Regions from separate parts of the Lysinibacillus sp. CTST325 genome, predicted to be linked through region 1. Evidence: riboswitches for the same ligand, from Rfam matches in the RefSeq annotation. Region 1 holds a riboswitch; each other region holds the start of a gene.
The links. Region 1 has a riboswitch for cobalamin ahead of mmgD (citrate synthase). Riboswitches for the same ligand answer to the same signal wherever they lie in the genome.
Positions count from the first base shown of each region.

Region 2: another riboswitch for cobalamin. It lies ahead of ACYQ73_RS23325 (energy-coupling factor ABC transporter permease); the one in region 1 lies ahead of mmgD (citrate synthase).
Region 3: another riboswitch for cobalamin. It lies ahead of ACYQ73_RS19545 (hypothetical protein); the one in region 1 lies ahead of mmgD (citrate synthase).

Region 1 covers NZ_BAAFHO010000002.1:289,045-294,204, forward strand. The annotation lists gene ACYQ73_RS06825 (bifunctional 2-methylcitrate dehydratase/aconitate hydratase) at 44-1,477, opposite strand; gene mmgD (citrate synthase) at 1,576-2,697, opposite strand; cobalamin riboswitch at 2,890-3,084, opposite strand; gene ACYQ73_RS06835 (hypothetical protein) at 3,964-4,245, opposite strand; gene ACYQ73_RS06840 (SHOCT-like domain-containing protein) at 4,256-4,645, opposite strand; gene ACYQ73_RS06845 (DUF2089 domain-containing protein) at 4,659-5,024, opposite strand.
Region 2 covers NZ_BAAFHO010000015.1:35,031-40,190, reverse strand. The annotation lists gene cobJ (precorrin-3B C(17)-methyltransferase) at 1-952, opposite strand, end outside; gene ACYQ73_RS23330 ((2Fe-2S) ferredoxin domain-containing protein) at 957-1,328, opposite strand; cobalamin riboswitch at 1,467-1,648, opposite strand; cobalamin riboswitch at 1,877-2,062, shown strand; gene ACYQ73_RS23325 (energy-coupling factor ABC transporter permease) at 2,206-2,952, shown strand; gene ACYQ73_RS23320 (energy-coupling factor ABC transporter substrate-binding protein) at 2,954-3,226, shown strand; gene cbiQ (cobalt ECF transporter T component CbiQ) at 3,232-4,002, shown strand; gene ACYQ73_RS23310 (energy-coupling factor ABC transporter ATP-binding protein) at 4,002-4,838, shown strand; gene ACYQ73_RS23305 (S8 family peptidase) at 5,100-5,160, shown strand, end outside.
Region 3 covers NZ_BAAFHO010000010.1:57,115-62,274, reverse strand. The annotation lists gene ACYQ73_RS19555 (tyrosine-protein phosphatase) at 1-312, opposite strand, end outside; gene ACYQ73_RS19550 (ABC transporter substrate-binding protein) at 729-1,691, opposite strand; gene ACYQ73_RS19545 (hypothetical protein) at 1,693-2,235, opposite strand; cobalamin riboswitch at 2,542-2,749, opposite strand; gene ACYQ73_RS19540 (hypothetical protein) at 2,981-3,529, opposite strand; gene ACYQ73_RS19535 (hypothetical protein) at 3,747-3,998, shown strand; gene ACYQ73_RS19530 (C40 family peptidase) at 4,090-5,160, opposite strand, start outside.

The DNA.
Region 1 (5,160 bases):
ACAAAGAACTTTTTTCTGATTCCGTGCCATCTGCGGAATGAATTTAAACGAATAAATCTACAAATTCATGAACATAGCTATTTTCGACAAGCTCTTTATCAGCACAAATCTGATTAATTTTATTGAATTGTTTTTGAGAATAATGTGTACCAATGTTTTGCTGGAATTTATCAATGATTTGAGGGAATGCTTCCTCACGACGGAATCGATGTCCTAATGGATATTCACACTCAACTAGCTCTGATGATGTGCCATCTTTGTAATAAACTTGTACAGCATTGGCAATCGAGCGTTTTTCCGGGTCTAAGTAATCCATTGTATATTGTGTTTTTTCAACGACCACCATTTTATTTCTCAAGTCATCGATACGTGGATCTACGGCCACATCATCTTCATAGTGGTCTGCTGTAATGTCGCCATAGATGAGACCAATTGCTATAATGTATTGAATACAGTGATCACGATCAGCTGGGTTATTGAGAGGTCCCTCTTTATCGATGATGCGAATGGCAGATTCATGTGTAGTAATTTCAATTTTTTCAATTTCATTTAATCGATTTTTCACTTCATGATGTAAATGCACTGCGCATTCCGCGGCGGTTTGTGCATGAAACTCGGCTGGATAAGAAACTTTGAATAAAACATTTTCCATGACATAAGATGCAAGTGGTCTCGCAAGTTTTAATTCTTGTTTATTAAAGAGAACGTCTTGGAATCCCCAGCCAGGTGCTGAAAGGGCAGTTGCATAACCCATTTCGCCTTTCACAGCCATCATAGCTATTTGCACTGCCCTACTTGTTGCATCTCCAGCAGCCCATGATTTTCTTGAACCAGTATTAGGTGCATGTCGATATGTTCGTAAGCTCGAATTATCAATCCAAGCATTTGACAACGCATTGATAATTTCTTGATGAGAGCCACCTAATGCCTTTGTCACAACGGCTGTTGTCGCAATTTTGACAAACAGAACATGATCTAAACCTACACGATTTAAGCTATTTTCTAGTGCTAGAATGCCTTGTATTTCATGGGCTTGTATCATCATTTCTAAAACGTCTTTCATTTTAAGAGGCTCTTTACCCTCTGCAATACGTACGCGACTCAAATAATCTGCAACAGCTAATATCCCACCTAAATTATCTGATGGATGTCCCCATTCAGCCGCAAGCCAAGTATCGTTATAATCCAACCAACGAATCATACAACCGATATTGAAGGCGCCTCTAACTGGATCAAGAACATAGGAAGTTCCTGGAACACGTGTGCCATTAGGGACGACTGTATCTGGTACTACTGGACCAAGAAGTTTCGTACACTCAGGATACTGTAAGGCTAAAATGCCACAACCCAAAGTATCCAATAAAACATAACGTGCTGTTTCGTATGCTTCTTCACTTGTAATCGTTGTATTTAATACGTAATCGGCAATATCAGTTAGTAATTGATCTGTTTTAGAAATTTCATTTGTTTTAATCATCTATATCTTCCTTTCATTGTATAATTTTGCCATACTAGTATACTGATGGACATTGGTCAGAATGCCCATCAGCTCTATGGTGAGTTGTTAAAACTTGATTATACTGATAATTCTTCAAGGTTATGACGCTCGCCAATATAATTGACACGAGGTCTAAATAATCTATTATTATCATGCTGCTCTATCACATGAGCACATAAGCCAATCGTTCGTGAGCCAAAGAAGATTGGTGTAAATATTTCAATCGGCAAACCAAGCATGTAGTACACTGGTGCCGCATAATAATCTAAATTTGGGTATAATCCTTTTTCCTGTACCATCACTTTTTCGCCAGCTTCACACATGTGATATAAACGGTCATCCCCTTGCTCCAAACATAATTTGTGCAAAGCCTCTTTCATAATTTGCGCTCTTGGGTCCATCTTTTTCATATATACACGATGGCCAAAGCCCATAATCTTTTCTTTATTTAGTAGTTTATTTTTCAGCAATGTCTCAAAGCCTTCTACTGTTTTGGCTTCAAGAAGCATATACATCACTGCCTCGTTTGCCCCACCATGTAAATTACCTTTCAATGATGCGACAGCCCCAGTTAAAGCACCATACAAATCAGAATGTGTAGAGGCAATCACACGAGCTGTAAACGTTGAATTTGGCATCTCATGTTCACTATATAAAACGAGTGACTGATCAAAGATTTCTTCTTCTAACGCAGTTGGTTTTCTGCCAGAAATCATGTAATAAAAATTAGCACTATAGGAAAGCTGGCTATCAGGCTCCACGACGTCTTGACCATTTAATACTCGATAGCTATTCGCTACGATGTTTGGCATGCCACCTAAAAGTCTATATGCTCGCATCAAATTCATTTCAGTAGAACGATTATTGATTTGCTCATCATAGCCTGCTAAAACAGAAATTCCTGTTCTAAGTCCATCCATAGCATGTGTCCCATTAGGCAATAACTTGAAAATTTGAAATATCTCCTGTGGAACCTCGTAATTAAATTTCAACTTGTCCTGTAAGTCATTTCGTTGCTCGGTAATTGGTATTTCCCCATGTAACAATAAGTAGACAATGTCTAAATACGAATATCTCTGTGATAATTCAATCAAATCATACCCTCGAATAACAATTTGACTTCCTACAGTGTCTAAAAAAGATAGCTTTGTTTCAGCGGCAATGATTCCATCGAGACCTGGTGAATAATTTAACTCCATTCATTACAACCCCTTTGTTTAATTATTCTTGTAAGCGTTACCATTCAAACACGAAAGAACAACAAAAAAACAACTTCTACCCCTTTAGAAGTTGTTAATCTACAAAAGCATGACAGAGCAAAAAAACAGTGAATTTACATGAATTCACAAAGATCATGCAGTAGCTAACACCTCCCTATCCTCGTAGGTCAATTGATGCTTACCTTAGTGGCAGGTCTCCTGACTTATGATCAACGCTACAATAACACCTTCCCATTTTGACAAACAAAACAGTGGCCTTGTTATCGAACTCCTAAATACAGTTGCGGGACAGTGTTGGACTCTCACCAACTTCCCTTTTAATCAAATGGAATCCAATCCATTTGAACCACCAAAATTCAGCATATTCAATTTGTCTATTCACCTTAACATAGAGTTTTCAAAACAATCAATATAGTTGAAATTTAGAGAAGCCTGATCATAAAAAGCTATTTTTCGTTTTTCAAGAACTATCCTACATTTTTTAGCACTATTTCGTACAAAAAAGATTGTTAATGGATATCAACAAAGCCATTTTCAAAGCTTGTAAAAAGAAAAGAGGCTTCTTATTTAGTAAATGCTAATACTTATTGCAAACCAATTATAAGCACCGAATCGACAATTCCTGTGGGAAACGATGACAAGAAGATACTCTTTCAACATCGTTCGGATACGTTAGATTGGGGGATTATCTGGGGGCTTGATGGAACTAAACGAAACTTTAGAGGAAGTTGCAAGCCGTGAAAGAAGTAACTCGTGGACATTGAGGATAAATCGAGGGATTTACATAGCTATTTTACATATGACTAATTTAATAATAATTCAAAAAAGTGTTGCATAAACTTTTCTATCAAATTATATGTAATCATTCGTTTTCTTTAAATAACAAAGAGCATGTTTTTGATAAAAAACATGCTCTTTTTATTCACGCTTGAGTATAATTAAACCCTCATCCCAATTTGAGAAAGTTTCCACTAAATCATACATGATTGCAAATCGTGGGAATAAATAGATAGGTTATTTATTCTTTCGTTTGATTAAATTTACATTTCTATAGTGGCGATTTATGAAGTATCAAGGATTGTGATCGATTCGCCAAAATAATAATACTTGCTATAACACGTTCTAAATTAGAGCCGATTATGCTCGTCTGTGAATTTTAAAATGAAATAACTTTATTGATTTTCTCGATATTGTAAGCAAGAAAATTAGGCTTTTTACTTCAAAATGCTAATAAGGAGTTGTAAATTATAGTTTAACCTTAACCTCAGTACCGTCTTTAGCTTTGACATCGACTAGCACGATTCCCTTATAATTTTTCAGTTCCTTGACAATAGGCTTTAGCGCTTCTTTGTCAATTAGCGGAAAGGTAAAGTTCAGTTTTTTTCTTTCGAAGTGCTCTTTTGTCCATTTGTTTGCTTTTTGCTGAACAAATTTTGAAGACAAAATTGAAATAACAATGTTTAACATAGCGTATGGAACTGGAATGGTAAACCGAACGTCTTTAGCTTTCACTTTTACATACATCATAAGCAAATCACTATTCAATAATGACCGAAACGGTATCCCCGTTAGCCGATTTAATATCAACAATTTGGCCATCTAATTCATTTTCGATTGCTTCGATAATAAGGTTTATGTCTATATCTTTAACGTATTTTTCCGATTGAGGGATACTCGCTGCGATGCTGTGTCCAGCCATTAATACAACCTTGACAAGCTTTAAAGGCAAATTGACCGTGACGTTATCATTTTCGGCTGATACAACACGAATTTTTAAAGTTTTATCTAAATATTTAGTCGGTGTTTCTAAAAGGTTTTCCTCTGTTTCTGCTTTCTCTTTTAATACTTGAATTAGTTCCGATGCCTTATCTGCATCAATCTTACCTTCTTGAACCATTGTTAACACTCTTGAGATTTCCTCTTTCATAATAAATTCCTCCTTATTCTTCTTTTAAGAGTTTAATGGCTTCTTCTGGTGTGATTTCGCCATTTTCCAACATAGTGACAACTTTTTTCTCGTCTACTTCATTTTTCTTCTTCTGCACATAGCCAAGGGATGAAATGATGTCTGTTAGCTTTCCTCGAACTGTTGGATACGAAATCCCCAGTTCCTTTTCAACTTCTTTGATATTCCCTCTGCATGTTAAAAATACTTCCACAAAATGAAGCTGATCCTTTGATAAGGATGCCAGCTTAGATAATTCAAACTCATTTTCAATCGTCGTGTGACAATGAGAGCACTGTAACTTTGTAATTTTCAATGTTTTACTGCAGACAGGACAATTTGTGATTACTTTATAAGCCATAGTTAAGTCCTTTCCTTTTAATTGATTTGATTATATAACAAATAATTAAAAATGTGAACAATAAAATTAATTTTTATAACACCTAAAATCAATAATGTTAATTCGATATTCAATATTATTGATTATCCGCATTCTT
Region 2 (5,160 bases), on a different contig from region 1:
CTGTCGCCATTTCAAGTGACGATTTTTCAGGCTTTGGTTGTGGTGTTATGGCTAAACTGGGCTTAATACGATTGGCATTAGGATCTGTCGCAAAATCATTACGCGCTGCTCCGGTTTCTTGATTCATCGCCCATGGTTCATTTTCTTCCTTAAGTCGTTGATGTGGTCGTAACGGTTGTTTTTCCTCACCAAGTGTATATTTGCGCTGATATCCACGTGGCGTAATCATTTTATTGTCGTAGAAGAACGTTGTTGAATTCCCGATAATAACCGTTGTTAACATGCCGATATCATGTTCAAGCATTTCTGCTAAAGTAGTCATCGTTATTTCCTGACGGTCACGATATGCGCTTTTCACAAGTCCAACTGGTGTATCTGGCGAACGATATTCCAGTAAAATTCGTTGTGCCTCTACAATTTGTCTCGTACGACGTCCACTTTTCGGGTTATAAAGAGCAATAACAAAATCCGCCATTGCTGCCGCTTCTACTCTTTTTGCAATTAAATTCCAAGGTGTTAAGTGGTCACTTAAACTAATAGTACAGGCGTCATGCATAATGGGAGCACCTAGTAAACTTGCACATGAATTAATAGCTGAAATACCTGGAACAATTTCTACCTCGATACCAGTTGCTTCTGTCCAGCCTAGCTCGATTAATACCTCATACACTAATCCTGCCATTCCATAAACCCCGGCATCACCGCTGGAAATGACCGATACGATACTTCCAGCCTCTGCTTGACGCACCGCTTCCTGTGCACGTGAAACTTCCTCTGTCATACCAGTACTAATAATTGATTTTGCACTAACTAAATCCTGAATCAGTTCAACATAAGTTTTATAGCCTATGATCATATGACTTTGTTGTAGTGCCTCCACAGCACGAGTCGTAATATGTTTAAAGTCTCCAGGGCCAAAGCCAACTACGAAAATCTTACCTTTTTGTGCCATTTTGTTACCCCTCTTTCACCTTTTCAATGCCTTTAATGGCTGTTGTTTGTGCTGTACGCTGCAACGAACCTTCACGCAATGTAAAGACATGCTCATTATGTAACGCTTCATGATTTAAATCTTGAACTAGTATTCTCGCATGCTCCTGCGTCGGCACTCGGTACCAATTTCCCTGAGGATATGCAATGACAACACAAGCATCCTTACACCTGCCATTACAGCGGGTCCTTGTCGTATGTATTTCCTTATCAAGCTCCAGTAACTGTATTTCATCACGAATTGCCTGTGTAATGTCCTCAGCATCTTTTTTCATACAGCTACTACCATTGCAAATAAAAAGATGTGTTTTCATCCCCTCTAAATTCCAAGTTGTCATAGTCGTTCTCCCCTCATTTGCTTTTTAAAAAAAGAAAAACCTTTACTCTAGACGAAGAGTAAAGGTTTAGTAGAAGCCAAATAAAAACGAATATATACGGGTACTCGTTTTCGCTTCAACTTCTCCCTCCGAAAAGTTTGCATGCATCATCACATAAGCAGGTTTCCTGACTTAAGCTTCCTTTTACTTTCGCGCCTTCCCAAGTTTTCACTAGTGGCATCCGCGATTTCATAGCTATTACAGTAGCGGGGGCTGTATCGGACTTTCACCGATTTCCCTATTATCTTGAATATTCAAGCACTTATGGACGTTTTATATGAATTTATAGTTTTTTTATGTAATAGAAAACTGTTTCTATCATAGCTTATTTTTTTAAAATTTCAATATTTCTTTCTTAATTTGTGACAATTTTTTTAAAATTCCATAGAAAAATGCGACATCCATTTTCTATTTATCTAAATTTTCGACATAGACACTCAATTTCAAATTTTTTCACAAAAAGTATAGCATATATATGGAAATTCATGTTACACTTTGTCGTGAAATCTCACAACTTCATCTTTTTTCGGTGCGAATTGTTCAGCAATTCGCTTAAAAGGGAAGCCGGTTCAAGTCCGGCGCGGTCCCGCCACTGTATTAGGGAGTTTTATAAAGAATGTCACTGTCCAAAGGATGGGAAGGCCTATAAAACGTTGAACTAAAGCCAGGAGACCTGCCGAAAAACATGTGATCGTTTCAACCTACGAGGATGGGTGTGCGGCTTAGCAGATTAGAATTTTATTTGCTTTTTTAGCTATGCACTTTTCCACAACTGGAAAAGTGTTTTTTTATTTTCGCACGCTAATTTGAAAAATTTTAATGTGAGGAGGAGAGATTTTTGAAATTTTCTGGTTGGAAGCTTAGTTATTTCTTATTGGCATTTTTATTCGTGCCAAATCGTGCATTTGCGATGCATATTATGGAGGGCTTTTTGCCAATCGAATGGGCGATTTTTTGGTGGGTCATATCGATTCCATTTATTATTTTAGGATTACGTTCTATTCGTAAAACCATTGATGAAAATCCGGAAACAAAAATGATATTAGGGCTATCCGGTGCCTTTGCCTTTGTGCTATCAGCCTTAAAGATTCCTTCTGTAACAGGGAGTTGCTCTCATCCAACTGGAGTTGGGCTTGGAACAGTTCTTTTTGGACCATTAGCGATGAGTGTTATCGGGACAATCGTATTATTATTCCAATCATTACTGTTAGCACATGGTGGGCTTACAACATTAGGGGCAAATACTTTTTCCATGGCAATTATGGGTCCTATTATCGCGTACTATGTATTTAAGGGCTCACAAAAAATGGGACTATCCTTTTCCATCGCTGTCTTTTTAGCAGCAATGCTTGGTGACTTAGGTACATATGTTGTCACTTCTGTACAATTAGCTCTTGCCTTCCCTTCTGAGGTCGGAGGCTTTATGGCTTCATTCACAAAATTTGCTAGTATTTTTGCGTTAACACAAATTCCTCTTGCTGTTAGTGAAGGAATTTTAACAGTGATCGTTATGAACTTCCTGAAAAAATACAATGTGAGTGAATTAAAAGCTTTACGTGTTTTCTCAGCAAAGGAGGCTCACTAAAATGAAAAAAAACTTACTGCTTTTAGCCATTGTTGTGTTATTAGCAATCGTTCCTCTATTTATTCAAAAAGGTGCAGAATTCGAAGGGGCTGATGGCGAAGCGGAGGCAGCTATTGGTGAAATAGATGCTAGCTACGAGCCATGGTTTGAAAGCTTATGGGAGCCACCAAGTGGTGAAATTGAAAGCTTATTATTCGCACTACAAGCTGCTATTGGCGCTGGATTTATTGGCTATTTCATCGGCTTAATGCGCGGTAAGCATAAAGAAGGTTAAACGCGATGTTACGCATTGATAAGTATGCTTATTTGAATAAATTAGCGTCTGTTCATCCGCTAGAAAAAATGACGTTATCCCTTGGACTACTTATATTGTCGCTTATCATGAGAGATGAACGAATTTCACTCATTACATTTATTGTGATGAGTGCTTTTATCATTTTAAGCGCAAAAATCCCTGCCAAATATTACGCTAAATTACTATTGCTACCTGGATTTTTTTTACTATCAAGTTTAGTGTCCATTTTAATTTCTATAGCGCCAACAACTAGCACGCTACCACCTCATATTTGGTCATTTTCACTTAATAGTTGGACGATTTTTATCGGCAGTGCGAGCCTCGTGACAGCGCAACAGCTTTTTTTCATCGTCCTTGGCAGCATTAGCTGTTTGTATTTTTTAATTCTCACAACATCAGTCCAATCTATTTGTTACGTGCTACGACAATGGCGACTTCCAACTCTATTTGTAGAGTTAGTAGAGCTAACGTATCGTTTTATTTTTATCTTTTTAGATAGTATGCAAAAAATTCATCTTGCCCAACAGGCACGTTTAGGATACAGCTCCCCTATGCAGTGGCTTCGCTCGGTATCAATGCTAATTGCAGCTTTATTTGTCGAGATGTTCCAACGTAGTCGTGAGCTAACCAATGCGATGGAAGCGCGTGGTGGCGAAGCTGTCTATTGGCAAGATGATCTTATCTATAACACGAAAAATTGGGTAGGTATTGCTGCTATTTTTATACTCCTCATCATTTATGGAGGTCTTTTCTGATGACTGATTTATACTTTGATTTAACACATTTATCCTACGCTTATGCAGATGGAACTCATGCCTTAACAGATATTACACTTCAAATTCCAAAGGGGAAAAAAATCGCTTTACTTGGTCATAATGGAGCTGGAAAATCAACGTTATTTCAGCATTTAAATGGTATTTTGAAGCCTACTGCTGGAACTATATCCTTTTGTGGTAATGAACTGAACTATAGTAGAAAAGCATTAAAAGAATTACGCCAACAGGTTGGTATTGTTTTTCAGGATGCAGACAACCAGCTTTTTTCTGGCACAGTTAAACAAGATATTGCTTTTGGTCCTTTGAATCTTGGCTGGACAACTGAAAAAATTGAAGAAAAAATTGCGTGGGCTGTCACTCAAACCGAAGTCGAAGCATTGCTAGATAAACCGATCCATTTTTTAAGTGTTGGACAAAAAAAACGTGTCGCGATGGCAGGAGTACTTGCAATGGAACCTTCCGTTTTATTATTAGATGAACCGACAGCTGGACTAGATAATTATTATAGCGCACAAGTTTTACAGTATTTAGCTACATTAGAGAACGGTGCACGAACAATTTTACTAGCTACGCATGATATTTCATTAGCCTATGAATGGGCAGATCAAATAGTCGTGATGGAAGCTGGGAGAATTATTTATAATGGGGATCCAGTTGAAATGTTCTTCCAAGAGGATTTGCTTGAAAGAGCCCATCTTGAACGCCCATGGGTCTTTGAAATGGCCGTTGCCTTACAAAAGAAAAAATTATTTAAAAAAAACATTAAAATGCCTCGTTCGAAGAAAGATTTATACAGTCTTATTGAGCAGCTTTAAAGACAATTTATCCATAGTTGGTACTATTCAATTGTGGTTGAATCCACGCTACTACTTCAATCTCACAAATCGAGTAGGATGTACCTTATGGACCTGGGAGGATATTCGACCTCCCTTCTACATATTTTTATAACGGGAAACATGGTAAAATATAGATTGGTTCTTTTGGAAAAATATATACTTATTACGAAACTTTTCTATCACTCATACGTAATAGTATAGATGTCACAAATATTTGGAACACTCAAGGAGGGAAAACAGTTGAAAAACTGGAAGAAAAAATCAGTTGCTTTAGTAGCATCTGCAGCACTAATGGTTCCTG
Region 3 (5,160 bases), on a different contig from region 1:
ATCTTTTCCACCAGTGTTTGTAGGCATCTCAAAAGCATGATTTCCCTTTGCTGGTATTTGAATATACTTGGCATATGGAAATACCGGATTAGGATTATTTTGAGCCTCATGGTTGTCTCGATAATCAAAAATTGTTTTCACACCTAGTGTTTTAAATAGCTCCTTATCCGCTTCCGTCATTTTACCAAGTGCTGCTGAACGATAAATCAAACCATTCTTAACGGCACGCCCATCTTTCGACTTATAACCACCCATATCACGAAAATTATAAATTGCTTCAAACGGAACAATCTTCATATCAAACTGTTTCATTCACTGCACCTCTCTCTGTTAGCAAGCATGCTTATCTCTATATTATAGAACAATTCGATATAATACCAATTTTCGAACTAGGAAATACCATACGCTACTTCGAACGATGAGGGGGGGATTTCAGCGATACTTTATTGAGGAGGAGGTGGCGACCGTATTACCTGATCACTTTTTCATCATAGCTGAGCACTTATCCACTTCTCCCGATCACTTCTTCATCAAAGCGGAGCAGTTATCCACTCCACCCTTCACTTTTTCTTCAAAGCGGAGTAGTTTTCCACTCTACCCGACCACTTTTTCTCCAAAGCGGAGCAGGGCCAAGGAATCTTCATAGTAAATCTCTCACTACCAGATAATTACCCATCAAAAAAGCTGCCCATAAAGGACAGCTCCAAAATACTCTTTTTCAATATAGACTATTTAAATAACTCAGGGTATGTTGCTTTTGCTACTAACTCAACAGCTTCGCCAATACGTGGACCTGGACGGTTTGAGATATCAGTATCTATAGAATAAACCGCTTTATTTTGAATGGCAGGAATTGAATTCCATCCATCACGAGAAAGAATTTCTGCCGCTGAATTTTCCACATAGTTTACTGTTGTTAAAATGACTTCTGGATTTTTCGCTATGATATCTTCCTCAGATACCTTTGCCCAGCTTTCAAGGTCAGCAAAAACGTTGTTAACATGTGCCGCATTTAAAATCTCTTGTTGGAATGTACCAGAACCAGCTGTATAGATGTCTGGCTTTGGACTAATTTCTAAGTAGATATTTTTTGGTTTTTTCACATCTTTAACTTTTGCTTGGACTTCCGCAATTTTAGCTTTAATATCTACATTTAACTTGTCGCCTTTATCTTTGATTCCCATAACTGTAGCGATTTGTTCGATATCCCCATAAACATCATCAAATGATTTAGCTGATTGAATCGCAAACACTTTAATACCCGCATCTTCGAGACCTTTTAAGGCATTTAAATTTTCTTCATCGCCTCCAGTTGTATAGGCAATAACGACATCTGGCTTTAGGGCTAAAATACGCTCACTATTGAATGTTGTAGAACTAGAGACGCGCTCAATTTTTTGTGCTTCTTCTGGATACGTATCATACTCAGTTGCACCAACGATTTTATCACCCACACCTAGAGCAAATAAAATTTCTGTATTACTCGGTTGTAATGAAACAATAGTTTTAGGTGCAGCATCAAACTCTACCTCTACTCCACGGTCATCCTTAACTTTATAGCTAGTTTTCTCAACTTGTTGATCTTCCTTAGAAGTAGCTTCTTTATTAGTATCCTCTTTCGTGCCACAGCCAACTAATACTAGTGCCAGCATCAACACAGAAAGCCATTGTAGCTTAAACATTTTTTTCATTTCATTGTTTCTCCTTTTTCTTTTTCATCGGGTATGACTTACTAATAAACGGTATTTCAGCAATACCAGCATGCTGATTCATATAGACAGCCATTACAAAAAAGACATTGGCTAGTAATCCTAAATAATCAAAGAGAATAGCTGGTACTTCCCGTTCTTCAGATACTTTGTGTAAAACGCGATATGATTTTTTCGCCTCACTACGGCATAAATGTAATGAAGTAGCAGCCCCTGTCCCTTGTGGTAATACAAAGTTTTGTATTTCTTCTTTAACATAGCTAACGTAGAAATCATAGCGATCACTTAGCCAAGTCAAATCATCTTCGGTTACCGCCAATTTACCTCGGACTGAGCCATTCACATGGTAAGCCATTGGTAAAATAGCTAATAAATCACCTGCTACTACCTCTACCGTTTCCTTTTTTACCGCTCCCAAAGCGACGCCAATATGTGTTGTAAGGCTATCTGTTCGAATTTCAAAATCTACTGTTGATGCCTTTTCACGCATAAACGGATAACAAGAATAACGTGCATCTTTTTTCAAATCTAAGTCCCCGCTTTCCTTCGTGAAAAATTCTTACTTTATCAATCTCGCCTAAGCGTAATTGTAGCTGTCGCTACAGAAAACATTTGCCGCTGTCGCGCAGATAAACAATGTGTCCGAAGGCTTTATCTTCATTTGAATGAAGATAAACACCCTCCCTAGCATTCCATCAGGTGAATTATACGTGTACATAAAAAAACGTTGTTCCCACTCATAAGGAAACAACGAAAATAACATAAATAGTGTCGTATAGACACGACATAGCCTATGTAATTGCCGCATTTTCTCCTAGCTTCCGAAGAGTTATCATACGTTCAAACAAAGGTCGGTCTCCTGGCTTGTACAGTTCACTACATTCAATCACGTTGTGAGTCATAAAATAACCTTCCCATCAGATATTTCGACAGTGGTGTATCTTTATGATTCCTGTACTTACAGTTGCGGAAACAGCTTCGGTTTTTCACCGAATTCCCGATTATGCTATAATTCAGCACCCTTATTCTGCAAGAATTATTCACTTGTTAAGCAGTTTAACATAGATTAATAGGAAAAAATAGCTGTGGAATAGAATACACAAATACGATGGATAAAAATCATGCAGGTATTACCTTATGCACGCGGATGTTTTCATTGCCCCCACGGGTATTTCTCATGCTCGTGCAGGTATTAGTTATACTTCATAGATTGATGTTATAAAGGCTATCTCTACGAAAGAAATTGCGTAAAAACAGCTATTTTACTACTTTTAACGGATGGCATTCTTATATTTCTTTTTGTATTTAACATCTTCTTCTTCTTCAATTAAGCGCTGTGCAATCTCTAGTAGTTTCGGGTCTTTCGTTGCATCGAATAGCTTTTTAAAAGATACAATAATATCATAGCGTATCAATGTCGGGTGCTTTTCGTCTATGCATATTTGAAATCTTTTCGCCAAATATGACACGACTAAATCTCTTTGGACCTGCCCTGCTAAACCTATTCTCCAAATTGCCTGCAAAGTATGCCTCGCAGTTTCTGTTTTTTCATCATACGTTACTGCCCAAATCTTTAAGAAGTCCTCTAATACCCTTTCTTCAGGATCACTTTTTGCTGCCAATGCGCATAAAAATTGTGCAGCACTTGCACGCACATGCCCATTTTTGTATGTAAGAGCCTGAACAAGTTGTTCCCAAACTGAATATGTCCAATCAACTGGTTCCTGCATAATTTTCATTAATTCTTCGTATGATTTGTATTGAATATCACGGTCATGCTCTGTTAAATTACTAAAAAGTTGCAAAATCTCTTTTTCCATGATTCATCCCTACCTTTATTGTTTCAGAACGCAAAAATGGCAAACTTGTAAGTATTATTCTAATTTCTATCATTCATTACTTTACTACTACGAAACTAAAGTCACAAACACTTTTAATTTCACAGTAAGATCCCTAATTGTTATATTTCAAAATTATCAGAAATGAGTATCAATATGCAAGGAAACATTTCTTTCAGCTATAAAAGACACATTTTTTATGATTGGAATTGGCCTTCTACGAATCCAAGTGAAATACGCTATAACGATGACAATCATTATAGCGATAATTGATGCTATACCTTTCATCGGCTCTATTTCCATTTTAGTAACTGGTAATATGATAGTAAATATATCTACTTATGTAAATTTATTCATCCTAGATGTTATTTTACTCATTATTCATCGAGTAGTCGAGCCTAAATTAATGGATAACTATACCGGGATGATAGGTTTACTCGCAGAATCTTGAATACCGTCAAATATTAAAAAAGGTCATCTTTGTAATTTTTTTTACAAAGATGACCTTTTTGCTATTTAAATCGTCTATATAATAGTAGGGCTTATTGAATACGACCGAAGCCTACTAAATATTGATTCCACCAATCAAGTGATTCAATGACAACACCTTTATTTTGAGCATCGATCATCGTGTTATTCCCTAAGTAAATACCAACATGCGCTATGCCTGAACCATAGCTGAAGAATACTAGGTCACCTACACGTGCTTCACTTGCTGAAATACGTTGTGTTGCTAAATATTGTTGTGATGCTGTACGTGGTAAAGATACACCAGCTTGTTTGTAAGACCATTGTACAAGACCTGAACAGTCAAATCCTGTTGATGGGTTACTGCCGCCCCAAACATAGCTACGACCTAAGAATTGCTTTGCAGTTGAAATTGCATCACCTGAAGATGCAGTACCCGAACCAGAACCAACAACGACTTTTTGTGATGATTTTTCATTGTTCGCTTTGGCACTATTGCTAGCGTTGCTAGTATTACTGTTATTATTGTTACCATTATTATCGTTAGCGTTGTTATTCGTTGCTTGTACTACCGGAGTAGCTGCTTGAAGTGCACGTAAACGAGCTGCTTCTTCCTCTGCTGCTTTACGTTCTGCTTCTAAACGTTCTTCTTCTTGTTTCGTTGCAATTTGTGCCTTTAATGCAAGAGATTTCGCTTCATTTTCAGCTTTTTTTACTTCCATTTCGCTTTCCTTTTGTTGAAGCTCTTGGAATTGCTTTTGAAGCTCTTTTTGTTTTTCATCTAATGTCACTTTTTGTTTCTCTAAGTTAGCTTTATCCGCTTCTTGTTGATCTACTAATTCTTGGTCAGCATCCATTAATGTTTTTACCGCTACGACACGGTCCATTAAATCTGCAACGCTTTTCGCTTCAAGAACAGCATTTAAATAAATGCCCACAGTAGTATCTTGAGCTTGGTATGCAGCCATACGATCACTTAAAATCGCTGAACGTTGCTCAATACGTTTTTTAGTATCTACAATATTTGCATCAACTTCTTTAATATCTGCTTGTACTTTGTTAAATACTTTTACTTTTTCATCGATCTCTTTTTGTAGTTTAGTTAATTCTTCTTGTAGCTTTTTAACCTCTGTATCTATTTTAGC